DNA from 3 places in the Streptomyces sp. NPDC040410 genome. Region 3 is predicted to be linked to each of the others. Evidence: riboswitches for the same ligand, from Rfam matches in the RefSeq annotation. Region 3 holds a riboswitch; each other region holds the start of a gene.

Region 1 (10,577 bases), on a different contig from region 3:
CACCCGGTCCCCGACGGAAAGCGAGACGACCGGCTTCTCCGAGGCCCTGCGCGTGGCGAAACCGGAGGCGCCCGACGCCGAGGAGCGGGAGCGGGACGACGACAGCGAGGCCGCCACGCCTGATGCCGGACCGGACGACGTGGGTGCCGTGGCACCGGTGCGCTTCCAGTCCACGTGCTGCGCCGGGATCTCTTCCAGGAAGCGCGACGGCGGGTTGTACGACGGCTGTCCCCAAGCACTCCGCAGCGACGACCGGGTCAGGTACAGCCGTTCACGCGCGCGCGTGATGCCGACGTACGCCAGGCGCCGCTCCTCCTCAAGCTCCTTGGTCTGGCCGAGGGCACGCATGTGCGGGAAGACGCCGTCCTCCATGCCGGTCAGGAAGACGACCGGGAACTCCAGGCCCTTGGCGGTGTGCAGGGTCATCAGGGTGATGACGCCGGAGCCGTCCTCGTCCTCGTCGGGGATCTGGTCGGAGTCGGCGACCAGGGCCACCTGCTCCAGGAAGTCGGACAGGGCCACCGACTCGCCCTCCCCGCGCTCCTGCTCGAACTCCAGGGCGACGGCGGCGAGTTCCTGGAGGTTCTCGATCCGGGTCTCGTCCTGCGGGTCGGTCGACGCCTGCAACTCGGCGAGGTAGCCGGTGCGCTCGAGGACGGCCTCCAGGACGGTCGCCGGCCCCGCGCCGGACTCGACGATCGTGCGGAGGTCCTCCATCAGCGTGTTGAACCGCTTGACGGCGTTGGTGGAGCGCGCGGCCATGCCGTACGCCTCGTCCACGCGCCGCAGCGCCTGCGGGAAGCTGATCTTCTCGCGCTGGGCGAGGGCGTCGATCATCGCCTCCGCGCGGTCGCCGATGCCCCGCTTGGGCACGTTGAGGATGCGGCGCAGCGGGACCGAGTCCTCCGGGTTGGCCAGCACCCGCAGGTAGGCCAGGACGTCCCGGACCTCCTTGCGCTCGTAGAAGCGGACGCCGCCGACGACCTTGTAGGGCAGGCCGACGCGGATGAAGACCTCTTCGAAGACACGGGACTGGGCGTTGGTGCGGTAGAAGACGGCGACGTCGCCGGCCTTCGCGTCACCCGCGTCCGTGAGACGGTCTATCTCGTCGGCGACGAACTGCGCCTCGTCGTGCTCGGTGTCCGCGACGTAGCCGGTGATGCGCGCGCCCGAGCCCGCGTTGGTCCACAGGTTCTTCGGGCGGCGGGACTCGTTGCGTTCGATGACGGCGTTGGCCGCGCTCAGGATCGTCTGGGTGGAGCGGTAGTTCTGTTCGAGCAGGATCGTCGTCGCGTCCGGGTAGTCCTCCTCGAACTGGAGGATGTTGCGGATCGTCGCCCCGCGGAAGGCGTAGATCGACTGGTCGGCGTCGCCCACGACGCACAGTTCGGCGGGCGGGACGTCGTACTCGCTGGGCGGTACGTCGACGGGGTGCTCGGCGGTGCCGACGAGTTCCCGGACGAGGGCGTACTGGGCGTGGTTGGTGTCCTGGTACTCGTCGACGAGAACGTGCCGGAAGCGGCGGCGGTAGTGCTCGGCGACGTCCGGGAAGGCGCGCAGCAGGTTGACCGTCGTCATGATCAGGTCGTCGAAGTCGAGGGCGTTGGCCTCGCGCAGCCGCGACTGGTACAGGGCGTAGGCCTGGGCGAGGGTCTTCTCGAAGCCGTCGGTGGCCTGGGCGGCGAAGTCCTCCTCGTCGATCAGCTCGTTCTTCAGGTTGGAGATCTTGGCGCTGAAGGACTTCGGCGGGTAGCGCTTGGGGTCGAGGTCCAGGTCACGGCAGACCAGGGCCATCAGGCGCTTGGAGTCTGCGGCGTCGTAGATCGAGAAGGACGAGGTGAAGCCGAGTTTCTTGCTCTCACGGCGCAGGATGCGCACGCACGCGCTGTGGAAGGTCATCACCCACATCGCGTTCGCGCGCGGGCCGACGAGCTGCTCGACGCGCTCCTTCATCTCGCCGGCGGCCTTGTTGGTGAAGGTGATCGCGAGGATCTGGCCGGGGTGGACGTTCCGCTCGCCGAGAAGGTACGCGATGCGGTGGGTGAGCACGCGGGTCTTGCCGGAGCCGGCGCCGGCCACGATGAGGAGCGGGGTGCCCAAGTGGACGACCGCCGCGCGCTGGTTCTCGTTCAGCCCTTCCAGCAGTGCGGCCGGGTCCACCGCGGGGCGCGGGGCGCCGTCGCGGTAGTACCCGTCCCGGTCCGGCGGCACGTCGAACTTCCCGCCGAACAGATCGTCCGGAACCGGCTCCGGTACGTGATCGTCCTCGGGCGGCGGCGGGTGTTCTTCCTCGTGGGCCCGGGGGGCCCGGAGATCCGCCAGGAAGCTGTCGTCAAAGAGGCTGCTCATCGCTCTCCGAGTCTAGGGGGCGCCGGTGACACCCCGCCGCCGCCCTGAGAACATCACCCGTCCCAGGGTCCGGTTTCAGAAGCCGAGGAGCTTTCCGATCCGGCCGCCGGGCGTCTTCTCGCCCTCCAGGACCGTCCCGTCACGGTCCGCGACCGACCAGGCGGCGACGCGGACCTTGCCGTCCCACGGGTCGACGGCCACGCCCGCCGGGAACGGGAGCCTCACGCTCGTGCGCCTGCCGTACGAGACCTTGGTCACCTGACCGGCGAAGAGCCGGCCTACGTACAAGACCGATAAGGGAACTGGCCTTGCCAAGGGGCGCTACGACGACGAGGTCCTTGCCGGCCGCGTAAGCGACGATCTTGCGGCCGTCGGGAGGGGCGAGCACGGCGTACGGGTTCGACTCGACCGCCGCCAACGCCGTCGCGACCGGTGGCGAAGAGCGTGACCGCGGACGTGAGCCCGATGCACGCCGGGCCGCCAGAAGCGGAGGGACATCGTCACTCCGGTAAAAATACGTACAAGTCGCCGTAGATCACCCCCGATTGACCACCGTCAGCGGCACCCTGGGCCAAGGTCACGAAAATGTATCGGGCATATCACCCAGCAACCTTCACAGGCGCCCCACGAGTTGGCTACCGTGCCCGGCAGGCCGTACGACCCCCACCGGCGAACGTCGCCGGGCCGCGCGGCCTCCGCCGAGTCCGGTGCGCCCCCGGGGCAGCCGGAGCCGGGGACCCACACCGACCTTGGGGTGAATCGGCCCAACTCCCTTTCGGGGAAAGGCCGTAGGGCAACCCTTCCGAACCACCCGCCCGAACCCGACAGCTAACTCGGTAGGCGGAACGTTGGAAGGAGTCGCCTCCCTTGGCGTCGCACCGCAAGCCGCGTCCCGCAGGTACGCGCGTAGCAGGTATACGGACCCCCGCCCTCGCAACGGCGGCCCTCACCTCCGTGGCCCTGCTGTCCCAGGCGGCCAACGCCGCTCCCTCGGCCGACGACAAGCCGAGCCTCGAAGAGGTCGAGAAGAAGGTCGATGACCTGTACCGCCAGGCGGAGTCGGCGACCGAGAAGTACAACGCGGCCAAGGAGAAGACCGCGAAGCAGCGCAAGCACGTCGACACCCTGCTCGACGACGTGGCCAAGCGCACCCAGAAGCTCAACGAGGCGCGGGAGGAGCTGGGTTCCTTCGCCGCGGCCCAGTACCGGACCGGCGCCTCCGCGCCGGACACCGCGACCTTCCTGCTCGCCGACTCCCCGCAGGACTACTTCGACCAGACCCAGCTGATGGGCCGGCTGACCAGCCGCCAGAAGGGCGCGGTCGACGACTACGTCTCGGAGCAGTCCGCGACGATGAAGAAGCGTCAGGAGGCCGCCCAGAGCCTCGAGACGCTCACCGAGTCGCAGGGCGACCTGAAGACGGCCAAGGCCACCGTCCAGAAGAAGCTCTCCGACGCGCGCGAGCTGCTGTCGAAGCTGACGGCGGAGGAGAAGGCGCGGCTCGCGGCGATCGAGGAGAAGAAGCAGCAGGAGGCCGCGCGCAAGGCCGCGGAGCTCGCGCAGCAGCAGGCGGCCGAGCAGAAGGCGGCGGAGGAGGCGGCCCAGCAGGAGGCGGCCCAGCAGGAGAGCAGTTCGTCGGGCTCGTCCTCCTCCGATTCGTCGTCCGACTCCTCGTCCGACTCCTCGTCCGACTCCTCGTACGCCACCAAGGCCGAGAAGGCCCTGGCCTTCGCCCGTGCCCAGATAGGCAAGCCCTACGTATGGGGCGCCACCGGCCCCGACTCCTACGACTGCTCCGGCCTGACCCAGGCCGCCTGGAAGGCCGCCGGCGTCACCCTCCCCCGCACCACCTACGACCAGGTCAACGCGGGCACCACGGTCTCCCTCTCCAACGCCCAGCCCGGTGACCTGGTCTTCTTCTACGACGACATCAGCCACGTCGGCATCTACATCGGCAACGGCATGATGATCCACGCCCCGAAGCCCGGCGCGTACGTCCGCGAGGAGTCCATCTACTACGACGGCGAGTCGGCGATCCACAGCCTGGTACGCCCGGCCTGACGGCCCCAGGCGCGGACGCACACCCAGTCCCCTTGCCCTGCGCCCGCGCGTTTTTCGGAGCGCCCGCGCGCGTGCCCCGCCCTCGACGCGCGCGGCGCTCCTTAGCATCGCCCCATGGCCGGCACCTCCTCCCGCTCCCCCTTCCGCGCCTGGTGGGCGCAGCGTCCGCCGGCGGCCGGTGCCGCCGCGCTGGCGACCGGCATCATGTCGGTCGGTCTGCACCTGACGGGGTACGAGGTCCTGTCCCGCATCGCGCTGGCGGTGGCCTGCGCCGCCTGGCTGGGGCTGGCCGCCGACTTCGTCGTACGGCTGCTGCGGGACCGTGGGAGACGGGTTGCGGAGGCGGCACCGGGCGCGCTCACGGCCGTCGCCGCGACCGCCGTGCTCGGCACCCGTTTCTCCGCCCTGGGCCGGCAGGTCCTGGCCGAGACGCTGCTGGCACTGGCCGTGCTGGTGTGGCCGGGGCCGCTCGTCCTCGCCGTACGGAACTGGGAGCGCCGTATGCCGGGGACGGTGTTCCTGGGCTGCGTGGCCACACAGGGTCTCGCCGTCCTCGCCGCCACGCTCGCCGCGGCCGAGGAGTCGGCCTGGCTCGCGCACGCGGCGCTCGTCCTGTTCGGGCTCGGGCTCGCGCTCTACGGCCTCGCGCTGGCCTGTTTCGACCCGCGGCAGGTGACCGGGGGTGCCGGGGACCACTGGGTGGCCGGCGGTGCGCTCGCCATCTCGGCGCTCGCCGGAGCGACGCTGGTCGCCGCCGACAGCGCGAGCCTGTACCTGTGGAACGTCGACGACAACGGCGTCCTGCGTGCGGTGACCGGCGCACTGCTGGTGCTCGACCTCGCCTGGTACGCCGTACTGCTCGCCGCCGAGCTGGGCCGGCCCCGGCTGCGCTACGACGCACTGCGGTGGGCGACCGTGTTCCCGATGGGGCTGACGGCCACCGCGACGCTGTCGGTCGCCGCCGCGCTCGACGTCTCGTGGCTCGATGTGCCGGGGGAGGTGCTGCTGTGGATCTCGGTGGCGGTGTGGCTGGCCGTCGCCGCGGGGGCGGTGGCGGACGTCCGCGCAGCCCTGAAGGCCGCGCCCGGGGACCTCAGGTCCACAGCACCGCGATGAAGATGTTCGCCGTGGTCAGCAGGCCCACCAGGCCGAACAGGCGCTTGTCCACACTCTCGTCGTCCCGCTTCACATAGACGAGGCCGAGGATGACGATCAGCAGGGCCAGCTTCACGCCGATCTTGACGTTGTTGACGGACTGGTCGTCGGCCTGGTTGAGGCCGACCAGGATCACGCCGGTGACCAGCATCGTCAGCGCGCCGTGCAGCATCGCCGGGACGAAACGGGCGGTGCCCCGACCCATCGCCTTCATCTGGGTGAGGAAGCCGCCGAGGAGCGAGGCGATGCCGATGATGTGCAGGCCGACGAAGAGATGGATGAGTACGTCCATGAGGCCGGAGCCTAATCAGGGGCGACCCGTAGCACTCCGGCGCCCCCGGGACGTCCGGAATCGTCACATCGGTCATCACGCAGCGTGAAGTCGCCGGTGGGGGAAGGGGATCACGGTCACATACGGTCGCGCCTCGGTCGGCACCCGGCACTTCTGCACAACGCGTTACCGCACCGACACAATGAGGCCTAGCGTCCTCCCCCAGGTGACCGGCTCCCCACCGCCGCCCGGGCCAGGGGCGGCAGTCGGCCACCACCGCCGAGAAGGTCCGGCGGCGGACCGCTCCCCCTGTGCGGGCCGTCGCCGGACGCGTAAAACCGCCCCTGGGCGGCCGTACGTCCGCTCCGCTTGGCGTTCGTACGCACGAGGCGGTCGTACGAAAGGACGTGCAGTCCACGTGGCAGCGCACCGCAAGCCCCGTCAGCGGCCGGCCGGCGGCAATACGGCCCGTACGGCGGCGACGATCGCCCTGGCGGGCGCGGCGACGGCGACGGGCTTCGACGGGATCGGACACGCCGCGCCGAATCCGACGCCCGCGCAGGTCAGGGCGAAGGTGGACAGGCTGTACCAGGAGGCGGAGGCCGCCACCGAGAAGTACAACGGCGCGCAGGAGAAGGCGGAGGCGGCCGAGGCGCGGCTGAGGACCCTGCGGGACGAGGCGGCACGCAAGACGGACAACCTCAACTCCGCACGGGACGCGCTGGGTTCGATCGCGTCCGCCCAGTACCGCGACGGGGGCCTCGACCCCTCGCTGCAGCTCGTGCTCTCCGACGACCCCGACCGGTACCTCGACGGCGCCGAGTTCGTCGAACGCGCGGGCAGCCGGCAGACCGCCGCCGTCTCCCGCGTCCGCACGCAGCTGAGGGAGATCGAGCAGCTGCGCGGGGCGGCCCACATCGAGCTGACCTCGCTCAAGTCGCGTCAGTCGGAGCTGAAACGGTACAAGAACACGATCACCGGGAAGCTGGGCGCCGCCCGGCAGTTGCTGTCCCGGCTGTCCGCCGACGAGCGCACGAGGTTCGCGGACGGCTCGGGCCGCGCCTCGCGTTCCACGACGGGTGTGCGGGACGGCCTCCAGGCGCCCGGTTCCGCCGCGGCCCAGGCGCCGAACTCCCGTGCGGCGGCGGCCGTCGCGTACGCGTACCAGAAGCTCGGCAGCCCCTATGTGTGGGGCGCGACCGGCCCGGACGCCTTCGACTGCTCGGGCCTGGTCCAGGCCGCGTACCGCTCCGCGGGCCTCTCCCTTCCCCGCACGACCTACGCGCAGATCGACGCCGGCCGCCGGGTCTCCCGCTCCGAACTGCTCCCGGGGGACCTGGTGTTCTTCTACTCCGGCATCAGTCACGTCGGCATCTATGTGGGCGACGGACAGATGATCCACGCTCCGAACCCGTCAGCCCCGGTGCGGGTCGCACCGATCAGCCAGATGCCGTTCGCGGGAGCGACGCGGGTGGCCTGAGGGGTTCCCGGCGACGCGGCGGCCGACGGGACCCTCACCGCCCGTGGCTCACACCAGCCGCCGCGCCGTCGCCCAGCGTGTCAGCTCGTGCCGGTTGGACAGCTGGAGCTTCCTCAGGACCGCGGAGACGTGGGACTCGACCGTCTTCACCGAGATGAAGAGCTGCTTGGCGATCTCCTTGTAGGCGTAACCCCGGGCGATGAGCCGCAGTACCTCGCGCTCGCGCTGCGTGAGGCGGTCCAGGTCCTCGTCGACCGGCGGGGCGTCCGTGGAGGCGAAGGCGTCGAGGACGAAGCCGGCCAGACGTGGGGAGAAGACGGCGTCGCCGTCCTGGACACGGAAGATCGAGTCGACCAGGTCCCTGCCCGTGATCGTCTTCGTCACATAACCTCGCGCGCCGCCGCGGATCACGCCGATGACGTCCTCCGCCGCGTCCGAGACGGACAGGGCGAGGAAGCGGACGGGCTGCTCGGCGTCGGCCATCAACGGGGCGCAGCGGCGCAGCACTTCGACACCGCCGCCGCCCGGGAGGTGGACGTCCAGGAGGACCACCTCGGGCCGGGTCGCGGTGATGACCGTGACCGCCTGGTCGACGTCCGCCGCCTCGCCGACGACCTCGACGCCGGTCTGCTCGGTCTGTCCGATCTCGGCCTGGACTCCCGTACGGAACATGCGGTGGTCGTCGACGAGGACCACGCGCACGTGACGCTCGGCGCCGCCGTCTGCGGCCTGAACGGGTTCGGCCTCCGCCGCTCCCGCCGTACCGTTTGCCTCGGTCGGGTCGCTCATGACGTCTTCTCCGCCCTCTCCATCTCCAGCTCGACCTCCGTGCCGCCACCGGGCACCGCGCGCAGCCGCGCCGTGCCGCCGTTGCGCTCCATGCGGCCGATGATCGATTCTCTGACGCCCATGCGGTCGGCGGGTATCGAGTCGAGGTCGAAGCCGGGACCGCGGTCGCGCACGGACACGAAGACCGTCCTCTCCTCGACTTCGGCGTAGACCTGTACGGCGCCGCCCTCGCCACCGTACTTGGCGGCGTTCACCATCGCCTCACGCCCGGCCTGCATCTGTGCACCGATTCTCTCGTCGAGCGGGCAGTCCCCTACGACGACGACCTCTATGGGGACGCCGTGCTTGTCCTCGACCTCGGCGGCGTTGCGGCGCACGGCGTCGGCGACGCTCGTGGGTTCGTCGGCCTCGTCCTTGCCGGTGCCCTCCGGCTTGTAGAGCCAGGTGCGCAGGTCACGTTCCTGGGCGCGGGCGAGGCGGCGCACCTCCGCGGCGTTCTCCGCGTTCCGCTGGATCAGGGTCAGGGTGTGCAGCACCGAGTCGTGGACATGGGCGGCGACCTCCGCCCGCTCCTGGGCGCGGATGCGCATCAGGCGCTCCTCGGAGAGGTCCTGGGTCATGCGCACCAGGTAGGGGCCGGCGAGGAGCGTTATACCGACGAGGACCGCGAGGGCGGCCTGGAGGACCGAGCCGAGATGGGCGGCGGAGCCCTGCAGGACGAAGATGCCGGAGACGCCCGCCGCCACCAGCAGCACGCCGCCCACGGACCTGAGCAGGGTCACCGTGCGACGGCGGCGGCCGACCTCGGCCCAGCGGGCCCGGCGTGCGTTGTCGGCCTGGCGCCAGACCAGGGCGACGCCCGCGCCGACGAGGACGGCCGGCAGGAGGTACGCCTTGGCGCCACTGCCCAGATTGACGCTGCTGACGAAGACCATGGCCACGACGACCATGAGGAGCAGGGCCACGATCTGGCCCTTGTCCGGCTTGCGGGCCACGAGTCTGCGGCGGCCGTCGGGTGAGGTCTCCGCGGTGACCAGGGACGGGAACCGGTGGTCGCCGACGCCGCCCACGCCGAGCGGTACGAAGAACCAGAACGCGGCATACAGCAGTGCGCCGAGGCCGTCCGCCAGGAACAGGCCGACGAAGACGAGCCGCACCCAGATCACGGGCAGCCCGAGATGCCCGGCGAGCCCCCGCGCCACGCCACCGAGCCAGCGTCCGTCACTGCTGCGGTAGAGCTTGCGCGGCGGCCGCGGTTCGACGAGTAGCGCTGCTGCGGCTTCCGGCATGTCATCGATGTTCACACGGCCGGGGGCCCGGAGCATCAGGGTCGACCCCGGAGACTCCCCGGATCTTCGCACGGCGGCCCCGTCGAACACCTCACCGGCGCCGGCTCAGGGCGATATCAGGGTCCGACCAGGGTCATTCCGACTGCCGCGGCGGCGATGCGCCCGTCACCATGGACACATGACAGAGCACCAGCACGCCGCGACGGGTCCGGGACCCGGCTCCGGCCCGCACCCGGCAGCCCCGGGCGGCGGGCCGCAGGATGCCGCGCCCGCCGCGGACCCGGTGTCCGGCGAGACCGGTGTGGCCGAGCCGCCCCACAAGTTCCGGCGCGACCGCCGGCACAAGACGCTCGCCGGGGTGTGCGCCGGGCTCGGGCGCCAGTGCGACATGGACCCGGTGATCTTCCGGATCACGCTCGCCGTGCTCGCCGCGACCGGCGGCATCGGTCTCATCTTCTACGGGTTCGCCTGGCTCCTCGTCCCGTACGACGACGAGGAGCAGAACGAGGTGCGCAAGCTGCTGACCGGCCGCGTCGACGGACAGGCCCTGGCGGCGGTGCTGTTCGCGCTGGTCGGCTGCGGAGTGTTCCTGACGATGCTGAGCAACGGCGGGGTGCTGGCCTTCGCCGTCGTCCTCTCCGTTCTGCTCGCGGGCGCCGGGTACTGGTCGCGGCAGCGCGGCGCTCCCGACCCCGACCCGCTGGCCGCGCAGGCCGCCGCCGACGCCCCGCCCGAGGCCCAGGCGCCGCCCGTTCCCGCCGCGTATCCGTCGTGGTGGCGCGACACCATCGTCAAGGACGGCACACACGACGGGCGGACGGGCTATCTGTGGGGCCCGAGGGACTCCCGGGACCGCGACATCGCGGCGGCCGTCAGTATCGGCCTCGGCGGCTACGGAAGCGGCCGCTGGGACAAACGCACCCCGCCCGCCCGGCCGCCGAAGCAGCGCGGCGCGCGCTGGATCGGCGGCTGGGTCTTCCTGCTGGCCCTGCTCGCGGGCGGCCTGGGCACGGGCCTGACGTGGCACGACCACGCGCTCGGCACCAGCCTGCAGACCGGCCTGGCCTGCGCGCTCGCCGTCTTCGGCCTGGGCATCGCGGTCAGCGCGTTCCTGGGGCGTACGGGGGCGGGGTCGGTGTTCCTGGCGATCATCACGGCGGCCCTGCTCGCCGGTTCGGCGGCG
Region 2 (8,405 bases), on a different contig from region 3:
CGTCGGCCGCACCGCTGAGGATCGCGGTGGTGTCCGGGGTGAGCGCGTCGTCGCAGTGGGACCAGTAGCTGGCGTAGGCGACGCTGCCCGGCGTCTCGTCGCCGGAGTTGAGCGAGGTGAGGAAGGAACTGCCGGTGAGGCCACCGTCTAGGGCGCCTCCCGCACCCTGAACGCCTCCGCGTCCCATGTCCCGTCGAGCCGTGGCGCCAGCCAGTGCGGAGCGGCCTCACGGAAGTCGGCGGGCGGGAGCTTCGCGGCCCCGGAGGGCAGGGCGCCGAGCAGCGGTGCCCCGGTCACGTCCGGCAGGTCCGCGAGGTTGCAGCGCGCCGCGAGGTCCGGCGCGTCCGGCCAGCTGCCGATCACGATCCCCAGCAAGTCGATCCGCCGGGCACGGAGTTCACGCGCCGTGAGCTCCGTCGTGTTCAGCGTGCCAAGACCCGCGGCCGCCACGACCAGGACGGGTGCCGCCAGCAGCCGGGCAGCGTCCGCCAGCGTGCCGCCCGCGGCGTCGAACCGTACGAGCAGCCCGCCCGCGCCCTCCACGAGCACCAGATCGTGCTCGGTGGCCAGCTTGGCGGCGGCCTCGGCGACCTCGTGCGGATGCACCGGCGCGCGGCCCGCCCGCCGCGCGGCCGTCCCGGGCGCCAGCGGCTCGGGATAGCGGGCGAGTTCGGTCGCCGTCACGGGACCGGCGAGCCGCACGACCTCGTCGGCGTCCCCGGGCTCGTCCGGCCGTACGCCCGTCTGAGCGGCCTTCAGCACCGCCACCGAACGGCCGGCCGCGAGGGCCGCGGCGGCGACGGCGGCGGTCGTGACCGTCTTGCCGATCTCCGTTCCCGTGCCCGTGATCACCACTACCGGCATGTCATCACTCCCGCTCATCCCTCTCGCGCGGCCGCGCACACCGCGCGCGCGATCCGAGCCACGTCCGCGTCTCCCGTCACGAACGGCGGCATGGTGTAGACGAGGTCGCGGAAGGGCCGCAGCCACACACCCTCCCGCACGGCCGCCCGGGTGGCGGCCGTCATGTCGACGTCGTGGTCCAGCTGGACCACCCCGATGGCCCCGAGGACCCGTACGTCCTTCACACCCGGCAGCCCGAGAGCGGGCGCCAGCCCGTCTCGCAGGCCCGCCTCGATCCGCTTGACCTCCGCCAGCCAGTCCTGGCCGAGCAGGAGCCCGATCGAGGCGCAGGCGACGGCGGCGGCGAGCGGGTTGCCCATGAAGGTGGGACCGTGGGCCAGCACCGGCACGTCGCCCCGCGAGATGCCGTCGGCGACGCGCGAGGTGCACAGCGTGGCCGCCATGGTCATGTATCCGCCGGTCAGCGCCTTGCCCACGCACATCACGTCCGGCGTCACCGCCGCGTGCTCCGCGGCGAACAGGGCGCCCGTGCGCCCGAAACCGGTGGCGATCTCGTCGAACACCAGCAGCACGCCCTGCGCGTCGCACGCCTCGCGCAGCACCCGCAGATAGGCGGGGGAGTGGAACCGCATCCCGCCCGCGCCCTGCACCACCGGCTCGACGATCACCGCGGCGAGTTCGTCGGCGTGCCGCTCGATCGCCGCACGCAGCTGGTCCGCGTACGACTCCTCGTACTCGGCCGGAGGCGGGTCCACGAACACCTGGCGCTGGAGGACCCCGCTCCACAGCTCGTGCATCCCGCCCTGGGGATCGCACACGGACATCGGCTGCCAGGTGTCGCCGTGGTAGCCGCCGCGCCAGGTCAGCAGGCGCTGCTTGCCGGGCCGGCCGAGCGAGCGCCAGTACTGCAGGCACATCTTGACCGCGACCTCGACCGAAACCGATCCGGAGTCGGCGAGGAAGACGTGCTCCAGGCCGTCGGGCGACATGTCGACAAGGAGCTTCGCCAGTCGTACGGCGGGCTCGTGGGTGAGCCCGCCGAACATCACGTGACTCATCCGCCCGAGCTGCTCGCGTGCCGCCTCGTTGAGCACGGGGTGGTTGTAGCCGTGGATCGCCGACCACCAGGACGACATGCCGTCGACGAGTTCGGCCGAGCCGTCGGCGGGCCTGAGCCGCACCCCGCTCGCCGATTCCACGACGAGCGGTTCCTGGCGGCCGGGCATGGGACCGTACGGATGCCACACGTGCCGCCGGTCGAGCTCCAGCAGCTGGCGCACGCTCAGGTCAGGCATTGGGCGCGAGATCCGTGCCGGCACCCCGGCGGCGTACCGCGACGAGATCGGTACGGGCCTCGTTGACCGGCGCGGCCGGAGTGGCCGAGGCAGCCGTACCGCACACGCCGCCCCCCTCGTGGGACCCGCACCCGGCACTCTCGTGGGACCCGCATCCCCCGCCCGAGTGGCCCCCGCACCCGGCACTCTCCTGCGATCCGCACCCGCCCGCGGCCGCCGCCCGGTGCTCCGGCAGCGTCACCTGGTCGGCGCCCTCCACCTCGAACCCTGCGTCGGCGATCATCTCCAGGTCGGCCTTGCCGGCCTGGCCCTCGCTGGTGAGGTAGTCGCCGAGGAAGATCGAGTTGGCCAGGTTCAGGGCCAGCGGCTGCATGGTGCGCAGATGGACCTCGCGGCCGCCCGCGATCCGCACCTCGACGTCCGGGCAGACGAACCGGACCATCGCGAGGATCCTGAGGCACCGCTGCGGGGTGAGGTTCCACTCCTTGGCGAGCGGGGTGCCCTCGAAGGGGATCAGGAAGTTGACGGGAACCGAGTCCGGGTCCAGCTCGCGGAGCGAGAAGACGACGTCGACCAGGTCCTCGTCGCTCTCGCCCATGCCGGCGATCAGGCCGGAGCAGGCGGACAGGCCGGCCGCGTGGGCCTTCCGAACGGTGTCGACGCGGTCGGCGTAGGTGTGCGTGGTCGTGATGTCCCCGTACGTCCCCTCGGACGTGTTGAGGTTGTGGTTGTACGCGTCGGCGCCCGCCTCACGCAGCCGCTCGGCCTGGCCGTCGGTGAGCAGGCCCAGACAGGCGCACACCTCGACGCCCTCGTTCTGGTCCTTGATCGCCTTGATGGTGTCCGAGACCCGGTCCACGTCACGGTCCGTCGGCCCGCGGCCGCTGGCCACCAGACATACCCGCTTGGCGCCGCCCGCCAGCCCGGCCGCGGCGGCCTCGGACGCCTCGTCCGGCTTGAGCCAGGTGTACTTCAGAATGCCGGCGGTGGAGCCGAGCCGCTGGGAGCAGTAGGAGCAGTCCTCGGGGCACAGGCCGGACTTCAGGTTGACGAGGTAGTTGAGTTTCACGCGTCGGCCGAACCAGTGGCGGCGTACCTTTCCGGCCGCGGCCACCACGTCGAGCAGATCGTCGTCGGAGGTGGCGAGGACGGCAAGAGCCTCCTCGCGGGTCGGCACCTCGCGCCGAAGCCCCTTGTCCACCAGTGTGTTCAGCAGGTCCATGAGAGCCGATCCTGTCTTAAAGGACCGCCCGCGGCCAAGGAGAGACCGGACAAACAGAGCCCGTCAGCCGTGTGGGTATTGCCACACCGTCGGTCGCAAAACGTACCGCTAGGGTCTGTTCACTGCCTACAAAAGCCCCGGAGGACCCATGGCGTTCGGCTGGATCGACGAGCAGGCGCGAGCGCGCCGCCGCGCCGGACTCGTACGGACCCTGCGCCCCCGCCCCGCCGACTCGCCCCTGCTCGACCTCGCGAGCAACGACTACCTGGGCCTGGCCCGGCATCCCGAGGTCACCGAGGGCGCGGCGCGTGCCGCGCGCACCTGGGGCGGCGGCGCGACCGGCTCCCGGCTCGTCACCGGCACCACGGATCTTCACACCGAGCTGGAACGCGAGCTGGCCGCCTTCTGCGGTTTCGAGGCGGCCCTGGTCCTCTCCTCCGGGTACGCGGCCAACCTCGCAGCGGTCACGGCGCTCGCCCCGCACGGCTCGCTGATCGTCTCCGACGCGGGAAACCACGCCTCGCTGATCGACGGCTGCCGGCTGGCCCGGGGCACGACACAGGTCGTCGCGCACGCCGAACCCGACGCCGTGCGCAAGGCACTCCGGACGCAGGACGGGCCGGCCGTCGTGGTGTCCGACACGGTCTTCTCCGTCGACGGCGACGCCGCCCCGCTGTCCGCGCTCGCCGAGGCGTGCCGGGAGCACGGAGCGGGGCTGGTCGTGGACGACGCCCACGGCCTCGGCGTGCTCGGCGACGGCGGCCGCGGCGCCCCGCACGCGGCGGGGCTCGCGGGCGCCGACGACGTCGTCGTGACGGTCACGCTGTCCAAGTCGCTCGGCAGCCAGGGCGGAGCCGTGCTGGGCCCCGCCCGGGTGATCGACCACCTGGTCAACGCGGCCCGGACGTTCATCTTCGACACGGGCCTCGCCCCCGCGGCGGCGGGCGCGGCCCTGGCGGCCCTGGGGCTGCTGCGCCGCGAGCCGGAGCGGGCGGAGCGGGCGCGCGCGGTGGCGGGCGAGCTGCACGCACGCCTGACCGCCGCGGGTCTGGAGGCGGTACGTCCGGACGCGGCAGTGGTCTCCGTGCGCGCGCCGTCCCCGGAGGGGGCCGTGCAGTGGGCGGCCGACTGCCGCGCGGCCGGGCTGGCCGTGGGTTGCTTCCGTCCTCCTTCCGTGCCCGACGGCATCTCACGGCTGAGGCTGACCGCCCGCGCGGACCTCTCCGAGGCGCAGATCGAACGCGCTGTACATGTGATCGGCGAAACGCGACCATGAGTCGGCGTGACACGGCCGCGCAGTGCGCGCTGTGGAACGATCAGAAGTGATCTGAAACGATCCCGGCCGTGAATCCCGCCCAGCTCCCGGGGGAGAAGAGCAGTGCGGGCCCGGCCGGGTCCTTGGAGTCGCGTACGGCGAGCAGTCCGGCTCCTGGGCCGGTCAGCGGGCGAGCCGTCTCGACGCAGTTGTTCGCTCCCGTGCTGTAGCTGCTGCGCAGCCATCGCACGTCGTGCAGAGCGGTGCTGGAAGGTACGTTCCGAGGCAGTGCTGACATGGTGCCTCCTTACGCGCCGGCACCTATCCCGGCGATGTAATCCAACGAGTCCTCGGGCGAAAGGGCGTGGATCCGAAGAGAGTTGAAGGCCTCGGTGTAGGCCTCCAGGTCTTCTTTCCGTTCGAGGTAGAGGCTACTCGTCAAGTGGTCGAGAACAACCACATTTAGATCAGAAGTGCGCGAAAATGAGAAGATAACGAAAGGCCCGGTCACGCCGATATGCGCCCCGGCCGCGAACGGCAGCACCTGCAGGCGCACTTGGGGCAGTCGTGCCGACTCCACCAGCCGCTCCAGCTGCCGCGCCATCACCCCGGGACCGCCGACCTCGCGGCGCAGCACCGCCTCGTCCAGGACCGCGCTCAGCCGCAGCGGCGGCTCGGCCCGCAGCACGTCCTGCCTGGCCAGTCGCACTTCCACCAGTGCGTCCAGCCGCTCGTCGTCCAGGCCGTCCACCGCGGCCCGGGTCACCGCCCGGGCGTACTCGGGTGTCTGCAGCAGCCCCGGGACGACAGAGGTCTCCAGCGTGCGCATCGCGCTGGCCTGTGACTCCAGGCTGATGAAGTCCCGGTAGGTCGGCGGCAGCACTCCGCGGTACGCGTGCCACCAGTGGTGCCGTCCGCCGCCGTCGTCGGAACTCGCCAAGGCCAGCAGCAACTCCCGCAGTTGGGGTTCCGCCACGCCGTAGGCGTCGAGAAGCAACCGCACGTCGGCCGGTTTCACCCCGCTGGCGCCGGTCTCGATCCGGCTCACCTTCGACTGGTGCCAGCCCACCAGACGGGCCGCCTCGCCACTGGTGAGTGCCGCGCCGGTGCGCAGCGCACGCAGTTCGGCACCAAGCTTCCGCCGGCGCACCGCGGGACCGTGCTGCATGCGCAACTCCTTACTCCTTCCGGGCCGCCCAAATACGCTCTTCCGTCGGAGAGTTCACCGCTTTGAGCGACAGATATATGCAGATCTTGGTGGATCGCCATCCTGACCGGCGCGGTAATGGCAGTCTGGCGACGAAGCACCAGTCCGGGACCGTACTCGAACCATCCGCTCCGTGTCGGACTGCGGTCCCGTGGGAAAGGGACGACGTCGTCATGGCAGACCATCTGGAATCATCCGTCACTCTGCCGAGCGATCCCGCCTCGGTCTCCGCGGCCCGTACCTACGTGGTGGGCACCCTGGCGGAGTGGGGACTGCCGAAGGACGTGGAACTGGCCGACACCATCCGGCTCATCGTCTCCGAACTCGCCACCAACGCCGTACAGCACACCTTGGGCCAGTCACCCACCTTCACGGTGGACATCGCGCTCGACCGCGACGAACAACTGCGCATCGGCGTGACCGACAGTCATCCGCGCTTCCCCAAACGCCTGCCGGCCGCCGTCCAGCAGGACAACGGCCGTGGCATGGTGATCATTCGCTGGCTGGCCGCGGAGTGCGGCGGCAGGCTGAGAGTGCGGCCGACCCGTGAGGGCGGCAAGACGGTCTCCATCGAACTGCCGTGGTCCCTGCCGGCCGAGCCGGTGACGGCAGCGGGACAGCAGCCGGTGACAGCAGCCGGGCAGCAGGAGCCGTAGGGGCTGTCCGGCATGATCCGCCTGAGGGCCTGAGGGCCTGAGGGCCCGGGGAGGCGGCGGCTTGTCAGGTGACCGCCGCCTCCCCGGGGGAGTCAGCTGACCCGGCCGTACCAGACGCTCCTCGTCCAGATCTTCTGCAGCTTCACCACGTCCCCGGTCTTCGGGGCGTGCCAGATCTTCCCCTTCCCGGCGTAGATGCCCACGTGGTAGACGCTGGAGCCCGAGTGGAAGAACACAAGGTCTCCGGCCTTGCGGCTCTTGGCCGAGATGTGGCGGGTCTTGTTGTACTGCTGGGCCGCCGTACGGGGCAGTGTCTTGCCCGCCTTCTTGAACGAGTACAGCGTGAGCCCGGAGCAGTCGAACCGGCGCGGACCGGTGGCGCCCCACTTGTAGGGGGAGCCCTTCTTGGAGGCCGCCACCTGAAGTGCCTTCGTCGCCGTCGTGGCTGCCGCGGCGTCGGTGGCGACACCGGGGACCACGATCGAGCCGCCCACCGCGGCGATGGTCAGTGCCGAGGCCGTGGAGGCCCGGGCCATGAGCGACGGGACACGATTGAGCGCAGTCATGCGCAACCCTTCGTCAGCCGCCTGTGAAGGATGACCTGTCGGATTCGGGCTGGCGAAGTTGCCCGGCCGCGGCTGCGGCTTCACCCCAAGGGCTGCTCGGACCGGCATCTCCCATTCGGAGACGACCGTCCCGGCGACCCGTCGTGATTGGGTCCTCCACTCCTGCCGATCCACTCCTGTCGACCGGTCATCCGGGCGGCGGCAGGACTCGGCGTCCGCCCGGACCGCCCCGCCGCTGCGGCGGGGGCTTGTCGTCAGACAGGGATCTTGACTCACAGATGGCCTGAAAGCCCAACGGAACCGGGGGTTTGTGTTGTTACTCACCACTCACCCGTTCGGGTGGACACCCCCGTGTTCGAAGGGGCGTTGAGGGGGTCGCGCACCCCCGGACCAGCAATGGAATGTTCCGTTCCGCCTCTGGGCTACGCGCGTTGTGCAACTTGGGCGGTCCTGAAAAAGGAGGGGCGTCTACTCCAATCAGCGGTACGTCATTTGGTCCGTTTCAACCCGGTTCCGGACGCTCCGCCGCTGTGGCGGATCGCCCGGGATCGGATGCGCATGCCTCAACTGTCGGAGCGCGCGGGCACGGTGACCCGGGCCGTGCGGCGCTCCCCGTCCAGCACGCGCAGCGCGCGCGCCAGCGTGGGGGCGTGCAGTTCGGTCTCGCCCCGCCGGTGCATCAGGTCCAGCGCGTCGCGCAGTTCGGCCGCCTTGGTGACCAGCGCCTGGGCTGCGCGCAGTCCGCGGTACGTGTCCCCGTGATGCGCGGGGTTGATGCGGCCCAGCAGGTCGACCACGTCGAGGTAGCGGTCGATCAACTCGCCCTCGGCGCGGGTCAGGGCGGGCAGGGGCGGCAGCTCCGGCGGCAGCATCGGGCGGCTCACCTCGCGCCGGGGGCGGTGCGGGAGGCCTTGCGGCCGGGGATGATCCGGTCCACCAGGCCGTACTCCAGCGCCTGTTGCGCGTCCATGATCATGTCCCGCTCGATGTCCGCGCTCACTTGCTCCGGGTGGCGGCCCGTGTGCCGTACGAGCATCTCCTCGAGGCGGCCGCGGACGCGGGCCAACTCGTCGGCCCGGACGGCGAGATCAATGGCCTGTCCCTCCACGGGCTCGGGCAGTGCCGGCTGGTGGATCACCACCCGCGCACCCGGGAGCGCGAACCGCTTGCCCGGAGTCCCGGCGGCCAGCAGCACCGCGGCGGACGAGCCGGCCTGGCCCAGGCAGACCGTCTCCACGTCGCAGGCGACGAACCGCATCGTGTCGTAGATCGCCGACATCGCGCTGAACGAGCCGCCCGGAGAGTTGACGTACAGCGAGATGTCCCGGTCCGGATTCTGG
Region 3 (10,577 bases):
GGGGACGTACGTACGACTGGCTAGTGCCGCGTCAGCCAAGGTTTGCCCGTCAAGGAGCGGCGTCCGGTGCGTGCTCTCGGCGTGCCGGCCGGAAGTCCTCGTACTGGACGTACTTGGGCTTTCGGCCGGTGCGGCGAGAGGGCGTGCCGGGCGTCGCGACGGGGCGAACCTTGGCTGACGCGGCACTAGGCCTCACCCCAGGTTGGGTCAGACCCTGATCGGGTCAGTCCTTGAAACGGGGGAAGGCGCTGCGGCCGGCGTACACCGCCGCGTCGTCGAGGATCTCCTCGATGCGCAGCAGCTGGTTGTACTTGGCGACGCGCTCGGAGCGGGCCGGGGCGCCGGTCTTGATCTGGCCGCAGTTGGTGGCGACGGCCAGGTCGGCGATGGTGACGTCCTCGGTCTCGCCGGAGCGGTGGGACATCATGCACTTGAAGCCGTTGCGCTGGGCCAGCTCGACGGCGTCGAGGGTCTCGGTCAGCGAACCGATCTGGTTCACCTTCACGAGCAGGGCGTTGGCGGCGCCGTCCTCGATACCGCGGGCCAGGCGCTCCGGGTTGGTGACGAACAGGTCGTCGCCGACGAGCTGGACCTTGTCGCCGAGCTTGTCGGTGATGATCTTCCAGCCGGCCCAGTCGTCCTCGAACAGCGGGTCCTCGATGGAGACGAGCGGGTAGGCCCCGACGAGCTCCTCGTAGTACTCCGTCATCTCGGCGGCGGAGCGCTCCTTGCCCTCGAAGAGGTACTTGCCGTCCTTGTAGAACTCGGAGGCGGCGACGTCGAGCGCGAGGGCGATCTGCTCGCCGGGCACGTACCCGGCCTGCTTGACGGCCTCGAGGATGAGGTCGAGGGCCTCACGGTTGGAGCCCAGGTTCGGGGCGAAGCCGCCCTCGTCGCCGAGTCCGGTGGACAGGCCCTTGCTCTTAAGGACGGACTTGAGGGTGTGGTAGACCTCGGTGCCCCAGCGCAGCGCCTCGGAGAAGGTCTCCGCGCCGATCGGGGCGATCATGAACTCCTGGATGTCCACGTTGGAGTCGGCGTGCGAGCCGCCGTTCAGGATGTTCATCATCGGCACCGGCAGGAGGTGCGCGTTCGGGCCGCCGAGGTAGCGGAAGAGGGGGAGGTCGCTGGCCTCGGAGGCGGCGTGCGCGACGGCGAGCGAGACGCCGAGGATGGCGTTGGCGCCCAGGGAGCCCTTGTTGTCGGTGGCGTCAAGGTCGAACATGGCCTGGTCGATCAGGCGCTGCTCGGTGGCGTCGTAGCCGACCAGCTCCGGGCCGATCTGCTCGATGACGGCGAGGACGGCCTTCTCGACACCCTTGCCCTGGTAGCGGTTGGGGTCACCGTCGCGGAGCTCGATGGCCTCGAAGGCGCCCGTGGAGGCGCCGGACGGGACGGCGGCACGACCCGTGCTGCCGTCGTCGAGGCCGACCTCGACCTCGACCGTGGGGTTGCCTCGGGAGTCCAGGATTTCCCGGGCTACGACGACGTCGATGGACGGCACGAGCATCTCCTTCTTGGGATGTGACGCGGGTACGCCGGGCCGTGGCCCGGTGCGCGCAGCGCCGCGGTGGCTCTGCGAGACGAGCCTAACCGGCTCCGGTCGATCGGCCAGCCGGTCGACCGCGTGGTGGACAGAACCGAGAGTAAATTGTTTCCGAACTGAACAAAGACATCAGGACATGGTCGGTACAGAAGATGCGCCGGCACCAAAACGCGCCGGCGCAAAAAAAAGCCCCGCCCCGGTGCGTACGGGGGAATACGCACCGGAGCGGGGAGCCCGTGGGGGACGGGGGGACCCTCACGGGACCTTCGTCATGAAGGACACGGATGTGAGGGCGCTGTGGTTCGGCTGCGAGCCGCTTGTCACTTCAGGTGCAGCTGCTGACCGGGGTAGATCAGGTCGGCGTCCTCGACGATGTCCTTGTTCAGCTCGAACAGCTTCTGCCAGCCGCCCTTGACGCCGTGCTCCGCGGCGATCGAGCTGAGGGTGTCACCCTTGACGACCTTGTACTCGCCGTCGCCCTTCTTGACCTTCTTGCCGGTCGGCGTGGTGACGGTCTTCTTGGCGGCCGGCCGCTCGGCGGAACGGGACGCCTGCTGCTCGGCGGTCGAGCGGGTGCTGGTGCCGGTGCTCTGGCTCTGCGAGGAGCCGCTCGACGGGGAGCCGGCGCTGCCGCCGTTGTAGGGGGTGCTCGACAGGCCCGTGCCGCAGACCGGCCAGGCACCCTTGCCCTGGCCCGCGAGAACCTTCTCACCGATGGCTATCTGCTGCGCCTTGGTGGCCTGGTCGGCGGTGGCGGCGTACTGCGTTCCGCCGTACGCGGCCCAGGTGGAGGCGGAGAACTGCAGACCGCCGTAGTAGCCGTTGCCGGTGTTGATGGACCAGTTGCCACCGGACTCGCACTGGGCGACGGCGTCCCACTCGGAGGCGGTGGCGGCGGAAGCGGTGCCGGACGCGATCAGCGGGGCGGCGACGGCGGCGCCGGTGACACCGGCGATCGCGATGACGCGGCTCGCCTTGGACGGACGGCGGTGCTTGCCCTTGCCGGAAAACAGCATGGTTGATCCCCTCACCGACGCCTGCGAGGTGAGCTGTCGGGTTCGGGCCGGTTGAGTTGCCCGGCCGTGTCTCGCGCGGTCTCTCCTGCGCGGCACGGCTTCACCCCAAGCCGGATCCAGCTCAACTGCTGGGCCCGGCACTTACCTTGGGTCCCCCGCTCCTGCCTACGGCGCTTGACGCGACGACTGTTCCCGTGCGGCCGCTGGCAGGATTCGGCGTTGCGGCAGACGGGGCTCGTGTTGGCGAGCGGTCACGACCGTAGACACGCGATCCGGGGAATTTCAAAGGCGATCAGGGCTTCTGAGACTCATCCCACACTTTTGCCAAACCGGACATTCAGCACGAAGTATGACGCGAACTCCCGCTGCTTTTCGCCCTATTCGGCACTGAGTGCAAGGTTCTGACCGGGGACGATGTGACCTGGGTCGGGCCCGATCTCCTGCTTGTTGTGGGAGTAGAGCTCATGCCATCCGCCTTGGACGTCATGCGAGTCGGCGATGGACACGAGCGTGTCCCCGCGGCGGACGGTGTACGAGTCGTCGGCCGCGTCACCCGCGGCACTGTCCTCCCGGGCGGCGTGACGCCCCTTGGAGGCGCCGGCGCCACTCTCGCCGGCGGCCTCGTCCGCGGTGCCGCCGCGATGCCGGCCGGTACCGAGGGCTCCCGTGTCGACCAGGCTCGAAAAGCCTTCACTTTGCCCGAAGTTGTCCGAGTCGTCATTATTCGGCACATCTGCCGATGTGCCGCCGGAATCCCGTGAGCCTCCGGCACTGGAGCCGGACTCGGATTCGGACGATGTGTCGGACTTGCCAGGCTTGTCCGTCGCATCCGACTCCGCGTCCGAGTCGGCGTCCGAGTCGGCGTCCGACGACTCGTCCGACGACTTGTCCGACGACTTGTCCGACGGGGAGGGCGACGATGAGGACTCTTCGGACGAGTCGGGCAAGCCGGGTGATTCAGACGACTCGGACGAGTCCCTCGAGTCAGATGAATTGGATGAATCCGATGAACCCGATGAATCCGACGAGTTGTCGTCCCCCGTGCCGGTGTCGACGTTCGCCGAATCCTTGTCCTTGCCGAGCCCGGCGAGCAGACCACAGGTCGGCCAGGCTGCGATGCCCTGGTCGTCGAGCATCTTCTCGGCGACGGCTATCTGCTGGGAACGACTGGCCTGGTCGGCGCTCGGGGCGTAGTCGAGACCGCCGTACTTCTCCCAGTTCTCCTGAGAGACCTGGAGACCGCCGTAGTAACCGTTGCCGCTGTCCTCGCTCCAGGAGCCGCCGCTCTCGCACTCCGCGACCTGGTCCCAGGTGTTCCCGCCGGCCGCACTCGCGCCGGTGGCGGCTAGGAGCGGGATCGCGATGGCAGAGCCGGTCACCCCGGCCGCGACCAGGAGAGCCGGTGCCTGGCGGGGGCGACGGTGACGACCGTTCCCGGAGAGCATGCGGAAACCTTTCGCGAGACAACGGGGAACAACGCGGCGCGCGTTGTAAGACGTCGCGTTGATTGGTGAACGTATCGGCAGGGGATCACTTGTCACAAGTTAATGCCGCACAGATCACATGAAGATCACAGAGTTGAGGGCGTGTCACCTTTGCGCAGGTGAGCCCAGTCATGCACGCGGCATGAACTCGACCGGCAGAGTGCGCAGTCCACGCATGATCAGTCCGCCACGCCACCGCAAATCGGCTGAATCCACAGCGAGTCGCAGGTCCGGGAGCCGGGTGAGGAGCGTGGCCAGAGCGATCTGCCCCTCCAGCCGGGCCAGCGGGGCACCGAGGCAGTAGTGGATGCCGTGGCCGTACCCGAGGTGCTGGTTGTCCCGCCGTCCGAGGTCGAGGACGTCGGGATCGGCGAACCGCTCCGGGTCGCGGTCCGCCGCGGCCAGGACGACGAGGACGGGGTCGCCCGCCGCGATGTCCTGTCCGCCGATGGTGAGCGGCTGTGTGGCGAACCGCCATGTGGCGAGCTCAACAGGACCGTCGTAGCGCAGGAGTTCCTCGACGCCGGTCTCAAGGAGCCCGCGTTCCTCGGCGGCGAGGGACTTCTGCAGACGGGCTCGCTGCTCGGGGTGGGTGAGCAGGGCGTACGTGCCGTTGCCGATGAGATTGACGGTGGTCTCGAAACCCGCGAACAAAAGGATGAAGGCCATGGCCGCGGCCTCGTTCTCGGTGAGGTGCTCGCCGTGGTCCGAGGCGCGGATGAGACCGGAGATGAGGTCCTCGCCGGGGCCGGGCTCGGCGGGCAGCGCCTCGCGCTTGCGGTGGATGAGCTCGGCCAGATAGCCCCGCATCTTCTTCACGGACCGCGCGACCCCGCCCCGCGGACCGCCCCCGTGACGGATCATCATGCCCGCCCAGTCGCGGAAGTCGTCCTGGTCCTCGCGGGGGACGCCGAGCAGGTCGCAGACGGCGTAGATGGGGAGCGGGAAGGCGAACTCATGGATGAGGTCGGCGCTGCCCTTGCCGGCGAACCGGTCGATGAGGTGGTCCGTGAGTTCCTGGACGCGCGGGGCGAACTCGGCGACCCGGCGGGGGGTGAAGGCCTTGCTGACCAGTCGCCGGAGCCTGGTGTGGTCCGGCGGATCGATGTTGAGGAGATGGGTCATGAGCTCGGCCTTGCGCTCACCCGGGATACCGGTCTTGCCCTTGGCGTGGGCGGGCTCGTCGTGATGCGCCGGGTTCTTGCTGAGCCGCTGGTCGGCAAGGGCCTGCTTGGCGTCGGCGTAACGGGTGACCAGCCATGCTTCCACGCCGCTGGGGAGCTGTGTCCTGTGAACGGGGGCGTGCTCGCGGAGCCAGGCGTAGGCGGGGTAGGGATCGGTGGCGAACTCCCAGGTGAAGAGGTCGGGGGCGGGCGGCTCGGCGGTGGGCTGGTCGGTCACTCTTCGACGGTATCCGGCGCCTGTGTCCCGGGCGTCCACCCCTCGGCCGCCCGCACCGCGTCCCGGTACGACCGGGCAGCCGCACGCAGTGCCGCCTCCGGGTCGACGCCCTCCGCCTCGGCGCGTATGGCCATCACGAGCAGCTCGTAGCCGATGCCTTCGCCGTTCGGCAGCGGTACCTCCAGTCCCGCCGTGCGTACTCGCGACGCGAGTTTCGCCGCGAGAGCGAGGCCCGGCTGGCCCAGGGGAATGCCTTCGGTCAGGGAGGTGCGGCGCTTTTCCACGGCCTTGGTGCGGAGCCAGTGCTCCTTGACCTCCTCGGGGGTGGTGGCCGTCGCGTCGCCGAAGACGTGCGGGTGGCGGTGGATGAGCTTGGTGACGATTCCGCCGGCCACGTCGTCGATCGAGAAGGGGGCCGCCCCGTCCTCCGGGCGGCCCTCCTCGGCGATGCGGGCGTGGAAGACGACCTGGAGCAGGACGTCGCCCAGTTCCTCGCGCAGTTCGTCGCGGTCGCCCTCCTCGATCGCCTCGACGAGTTCGTACGCCTCCTCGATGCCGTACTTCGCCAGGCCTTTGTGGGTCTGCTGGGACGACCACGGGCACTCGGCGCGGATGCGGTCCATGACCTGGACGAGGTCGAGGAGGCGGGCTCCGGGCAGGTCGTACGAGGCGGGGAGCAGCTCCAGGTCGGGCATGTGGACGCGGCCGGAGCCGGCGAGGCGGGCCAGGCCGTCGGTCAGGGCGGGCTCGCCCTCGCCGGTGGCGACGACGACCACCGTCCGTCCGCCGGCGCAGACGCCGACCAGCTCCTCGGCGGTCGGGGACGCCTCGTCGACCGGTATCCCCGCCTCGCGCAGATACGGCAGCTGCGGGTGCGCGCCGTCCGCGCACAGGACGCGGTCGGCGGCGTGCAGCGCCTGCCAGGCGGGCCAGGAGAGCAGACCGGGCGCGACGCGGTGGCTGGTGGTGAGCAGGACGATGCGGCCGGGAGCGGCTTCGGGGCTGGTTGCGTTCACTCTCCGAACGTAACCCACGCCGCCGACAGCCCCGCGGGATATCCACAGGGCGGGTGCTGGCGGTGCTCCCGGTGGGCCGCGGGGCGCCGGTGCCGCCGTACCGTTACGTGGTCTGCTGCGTGTCCGGCGCCGTGACGTCCCGTACCCACGGTGTCTTGGCGTTGACGCGGCTGCTCTTCTCCACGTTCCACGAGCCGTAGCGCGGGTTGAGATCGACGTCGAGCTCCTTGGAGGCCTTGGACAGGGCCTCCCAGAAGGCGGTCTCCTGCGTGGTGGTGCCCAGCTTGGCGGCGAGTTTCTGGGCCTCCAGCTGGAGGCGGAGGTTGTCGTCGAGGCGCTGCGGGGGGATGCTGTACCGCTGCAGCCAGACCGTCTCCAGCGCCTTCGAGCCGCCGGCCTGCTGCTCCAGGCCGGTCCGCATCTGCTGGGTCTCCCTGCGGGTGACGGTGACGCCCGCGCCCTGGGCGGCGCGGTGCAGCACCCGGTCGAGGACCATGCCGTGCAGGGTGTCCCGGGCGAGCGTGCCGGTCTTGGCGATGGCCTGCTCGTACTGGGCGTCGTCCGGCACCGCGGCCCGCTGCGCCTCGCGCACCTCGTTCACCCTGCTGTCCAGCTGGGCGATGGTGATCCGCTGGCCGCCGACGACGGCCGCCGCGCCGGGATGCGCGTCGTTTCCGCAGGCGGTGAGGAGCGGGGCCGCGGCGGCGATCACGGCGGAGAGGACGAGCGCGGTGCGACGGCGGCGGTGCAAGGAAGCCTCCCGAGGAGATTGTGCGACGGTGCACAAAGTCTTGCGGTGATCGATGGTAGGCAGTGACCAGGCTCTGGCCAACCCATTCGACCAACGATTCACCAGGACTTCGGGCACCAGCGCGCTCCGGCGGGGTGCTCGGGGGTCAGCCGGTGATGGCCGGCCACCGGCCCGTCCCAGGCGTCGCGGTCCACGGTGATCGTGTAGCAGCCTCGGGTCTCCTTGCTGTTGACCACGGGATTCCCTCCGGGCGGGGCAGAATCTAGCCGCGCACCTGCCCCAGCCACTGCAGGGTCCGGCGGATCTCCAGCGCGAGCGGGTTTCCGGGGCCTTGCAGCCGTTCCACGTCGTGCAGCAGCCGGCCGAGCGTTTCGTGGGCGGCGGCGCGGTCGCCGAGGGCAAGGAGGAGGTGGCCTATGCGGCGGCGGACGTCGTGGGCGAGCTTGGGGTCGCCCGCCACGTACTGGTTCTCGTAGTACGGCAGCAGCGCGCGGTACTCGGCGAGCGCCGCCGCCGGTTCACCGAGCTGTTCGAGGCACTGGGCGGCCTCGTAGCGGAAGCGCAGGGACTGCGGGTCGGCCTGGCCGGCCTCGGCGGCGCGTTCGTCGGCGAGGCGGCGCAGTTCGGGCAGCGCGCGCCGGTACTGGCCGTCGTCCATGAGGGTGGCCGCGTACTGCTTGCGCAGGGTGCGGACGACCGGGGAGTGCTCGCCGTGCTGTTCGGCGGCGGTCGGCAGGATCGCGCCGAGGATGTCGACGGCCTGGGTGATGCGGCCCTCGCCGAGGAGGCGCTTGACCTCGTCGACGGCTCGGGCGACGTCGGGCTTCTCCGGGACCGGGGTGACCGGGGCCGGCTGGGGCGCGGGCGTGCGCGCACGGTCCGGCCAGGGCGCGTGCGGGCGCAGGAAGGGGCGCGTGGGGTCGAGGGGTGCCCCTGTGGGCGTCCCGCGCGCGGGCAGGAGCAGCGCCAGGTGCTCGTACACCTCCTGCGCGGAGGCGGGACGGTGCTGCGGGTCCTTGGCGAGCAGGCGCAGGACCAGTGCCTCCAGCGCCTCGGGCACTTCGGGGCGGATGCGGCGCACGGGCAGCGGCGGCTCGTACAGGTGCCGGTGCAGCACGCCGAGCGCCGTCGAGCCCGCGAACGGCACGTTGCCGCTGAGGAGTTCGTGCAGGAGTACGCCGAGTGCGTACAGGTCGGTGTACGGGCCGACCGCGCCGCCCATCGCCTGTTCGGGCGCCATGTAGGCGGGCGAGCCGATGGGTGTGCCGGTGTGCGTGAGCCGGGTGGTGTCGGCGTCCATGACGGAGGCGACGCCGAGGTCGAGGACGGTGACCGTGCCGTCCTGCTTCACCATCACGTTGCGCGGTTTGAGGTCGCGGTGGACGATCGGCACGGCGTGCACGGCGCTCAGCACGGCGCACAGTTGCGCGGCCACCGCGACCGCCCACTGCCACGGGTACGGGTCGTGCTCGGCGAGGTGGTCGGAGAGGTCGGCGCCGTCGACGTACTGCATGACGAGGAACAGCTCCTCGCCCTCGCTGCCGGCGTCGTGCACCGTGACCAGGCCGGGGTGGTCGACCTGCGCGGTGACCCGGCACTCACGCAGGAAGCGGCGGCGCAGTTCGGCGGCCTCCTGGCCCGCCACCTTGTCGGGGCGCAGCAGCTTCACCGCCACACGCCGGTCGAGCCGCTGGTCGTACGCGGTCCAGACCTGGCCCATGCCGCCCTGTCCGATGAGCGTGGACAGTTCATAACGGCCGGCGACCACGCGTCCTGTCGCCACGGTCACCTTCCGCCCTCGTGGTCGCCGTTGTGCTGGCCGTCGTGCTTGCGCAGGTAGTCACTGAGCTCGTCGAGCTCGGCGCGCACCTGCTCGATGCGTGCGGGCGCGGGACGCTGGGGCGGCGGCGGGGTCTGAACGGGGGGCTGCGGCACCGGCGTGTGGGGCATCGGGGGCGGGGTGTTGTGGATCCCGGACTGGTTCGTGGCGGCGTACGGCGCCGCGGCCGGCGGGTAGCCGTACGCCGTGGCGGCCTGCGGGGCGTACGGGGCGTACTGGAGCTGCTGGAAGTGGCGTATCTCGGCCGCGAGGTAGTACGCGATCCCGGTCACCAGGGTGCCGAAGAGCAGGACGAGGCCGGTCCAGCCGCCTGCGGTGTGGACTTCGTCACCGGGTTCGGAGCCGAGCAGGTAGAAGCCGAGGATCTCGAACGCGATCGAGGCGACGAACAGCCCCCAGTCGAGCGCCTTGCGGGTCACGATGGCCAGGCGCAGCAGCATCGTCCAGGTCAGCATGCCGAAGCTGCACACCGACAGCACCACGAAGAGCACGCGCAGAAAGACCAGTACCCCCGGCGAGGGGGGCTGCTTCGCCGGCTGTGCGTAGCCGTGGCCTTGCATGGCTGCTCCTGTTACCTGAAGTGGGCGTACGGGTCGGCCGACGTTGTCCGGCCAGGGGTCGGCAACGACGGCCGTTTGATTGTCGCTTCGAGCGTATAGGCCGACACGGACAAGTGGTCCCGGGTTGTACCGAACCGTTGTCGTGCTGATCACTTCGTATGACATCGCAGGTGCCGTCGCAGGTTCCGTCGCGGGTGCCGTCGCGCGTGCCGTCGCGCGGTCGCGGACGGGGGTGCGGGCGGGCAGCGGTCCCGCTCGCCTCAGTCGGGCGCGACGGTTCCGTCCGTCAGGCCGTCGTACATCCCGCGCACGAGCTGCTCGCCGAGGCGGCCCGCGTGTCTGAGTGCCCGCTCGAACTCGTCGAGTGCCCGGAAGCGCGCGCCGTAGCGGCGTTGCTCGTCCAACGGGAGCCGGGGCAGCTGGAGGCGGCGCACGTCGAGGCGGGTGGCGGTGGACGCGTAGCTGCTGGCCTGGCGGTTGTTGGCGGTGCCGCGCAGGAAGCCGGCGAGGAACCAGGGATCGAGCGCCGTGGGATCGGGGCGCAGAAGCACGAGGTTGCGCCCCAGGGCGGCGCCCCTCGTAGCCTCGTCGATCACACGCGCGACGGAGCCTCCGCCGAGCACCGGGACGACGACGTCGCCCGGCTCCGTGAGCACGGCCTCCTCGCCGCTCTCGGGAAGCGTTCCGGAGGGGGCCGTTCCGGCGAGGACGTCGTTGTCGGTGAGCGCGGGCACGCGTGCATGGCCGCCGTTTCCGCCGGTGCGCAGCACGAGGGCGCCCCCACGGGCGAGTTCGCCGACGGTGGTGAGCGGCCAGCGGGCGGGCTGTGCGGTGTCCGCGGGCGGCGGCGTGAGGCCGGTGATCAGGTGCAGGGTCTCGCCGAGGCGTTCACGTACGGCCGTGAGCTGTTCGGCGCCGTCGGCCGCCGTCGCGGGCGGGAGGTGACGGGCCGGGGCGAGATCC

What was found. Region 3 has a riboswitch for cyclic di-AMP ahead of ACZ562_RS21315 (transglycosylase family protein). Riboswitches for the same ligand answer to the same signal wherever they lie in the genome.
Region 1: another riboswitch for cyclic di-AMP. It lies ahead of ACZ562_RS07890 (C40 family peptidase); the one in region 3 lies ahead of ACZ562_RS21315 (transglycosylase family protein).
Region 2: another riboswitch for cyclic di-AMP. It lies ahead of ACZ562_RS22645 (C40 family peptidase); the one in region 3 lies ahead of ACZ562_RS21315 (transglycosylase family protein).

Annotation. Positions count from the first base shown of each region.
Region 1 covers NZ_JBVIVK010000003.1:128,422-138,998, forward strand. Annotated here, with positions in the region: gene pcrA (DNA helicase PcrA) at 1-2,349, opposite strand, end outside; gene ACZ562_RS07885 (hypothetical protein) at 2,425-2,637, opposite strand; cyclic di-AMP (ydaO/yuaA leader) riboswitch at 3,036-3,208, shown strand; gene ACZ562_RS07890 (C40 family peptidase) at 3,217-4,410, shown strand; gene ACZ562_RS07895 (tellurite resistance/C4-dicarboxylate transporter family protein) at 4,525-5,526, shown strand; gene ACZ562_RS07900 (hypothetical protein) at 5,504-5,857, opposite strand; gene ACZ562_RS07905 (C40 family peptidase) at 6,255-7,316, shown strand; gene ACZ562_RS07910 (LuxR C-terminal-related transcriptional regulator) at 7,365-8,105, opposite strand; gene ACZ562_RS07915 (ATP-binding protein) at 8,102-9,430, opposite strand; gene ACZ562_RS07920 (PspC domain-containing protein) at 9,573-10,577, shown strand, end outside.
Region 2 covers NZ_JBVIVK010000011.1:182,315-190,719, reverse strand. Annotated here, with positions in the region: partial or broken gene ACZ562_RS22685 (lipase) at 1-136, opposite strand, end outside; gene bioD (dethiobiotin synthase) at 148-864, opposite strand; gene ACZ562_RS22675 (adenosylmethionine--8-amino-7-oxononanoate transaminase) at 879-2,159, opposite strand; gene bioB (biotin synthase BioB) at 2,152-3,381, opposite strand; gene ACZ562_RS22665 (8-amino-7-oxononanoate synthase) at 3,530-4,657, shown strand; gene ACZ562_RS22660 (DUF397 domain-containing protein) at 4,698-4,934, opposite strand; gene ACZ562_RS22655 (helix-turn-helix domain-containing protein) at 4,944-5,804, opposite strand; gene ACZ562_RS22650 (ATP-binding protein) at 6,017-6,499, shown strand; gene ACZ562_RS22645 (C40 family peptidase) at 6,592-7,065, opposite strand; cyclic di-AMP (ydaO/yuaA leader) riboswitch at 7,069-7,211, opposite strand; gene ACZ562_RS22640 (hypothetical protein) at 7,629-7,937, opposite strand; gene ACZ562_RS22635 (ATP-dependent Clp protease proteolytic subunit) at 7,946-8,405, opposite strand, start outside.
Region 3 covers NZ_JBVIVK010000010.1:204,698-215,274, reverse strand. Annotated here, with positions in the region: gene eno (phosphopyruvate hydratase) at 224-1,510, opposite strand; gene ACZ562_RS21315 (transglycosylase family protein) at 1,867-2,562, opposite strand; cyclic di-AMP (ydaO/yuaA leader) riboswitch at 2,566-2,745, opposite strand; gene ACZ562_RS21310 (transglycosylase family protein) at 2,940-4,007, opposite strand; gene ACZ562_RS21305 (cytochrome P450 family protein) at 4,176-5,447, opposite strand; gene ACZ562_RS21300 (nucleoside triphosphate pyrophosphohydrolase) at 5,444-6,463, opposite strand; gene ACZ562_RS21295 (SurA N-terminal domain-containing protein) at 6,567-7,214, opposite strand; gene ACZ562_RS21290 (hypothetical protein) at 7,313-7,450, opposite strand; gene ACZ562_RS21285 (protein kinase domain-containing protein) at 7,477-8,982, opposite strand; gene ACZ562_RS21280 (hypothetical protein) at 9,000-9,614, opposite strand; gene ACZ562_RS21275 (N-6 DNA methylase) at 9,875-10,577, opposite strand, start outside.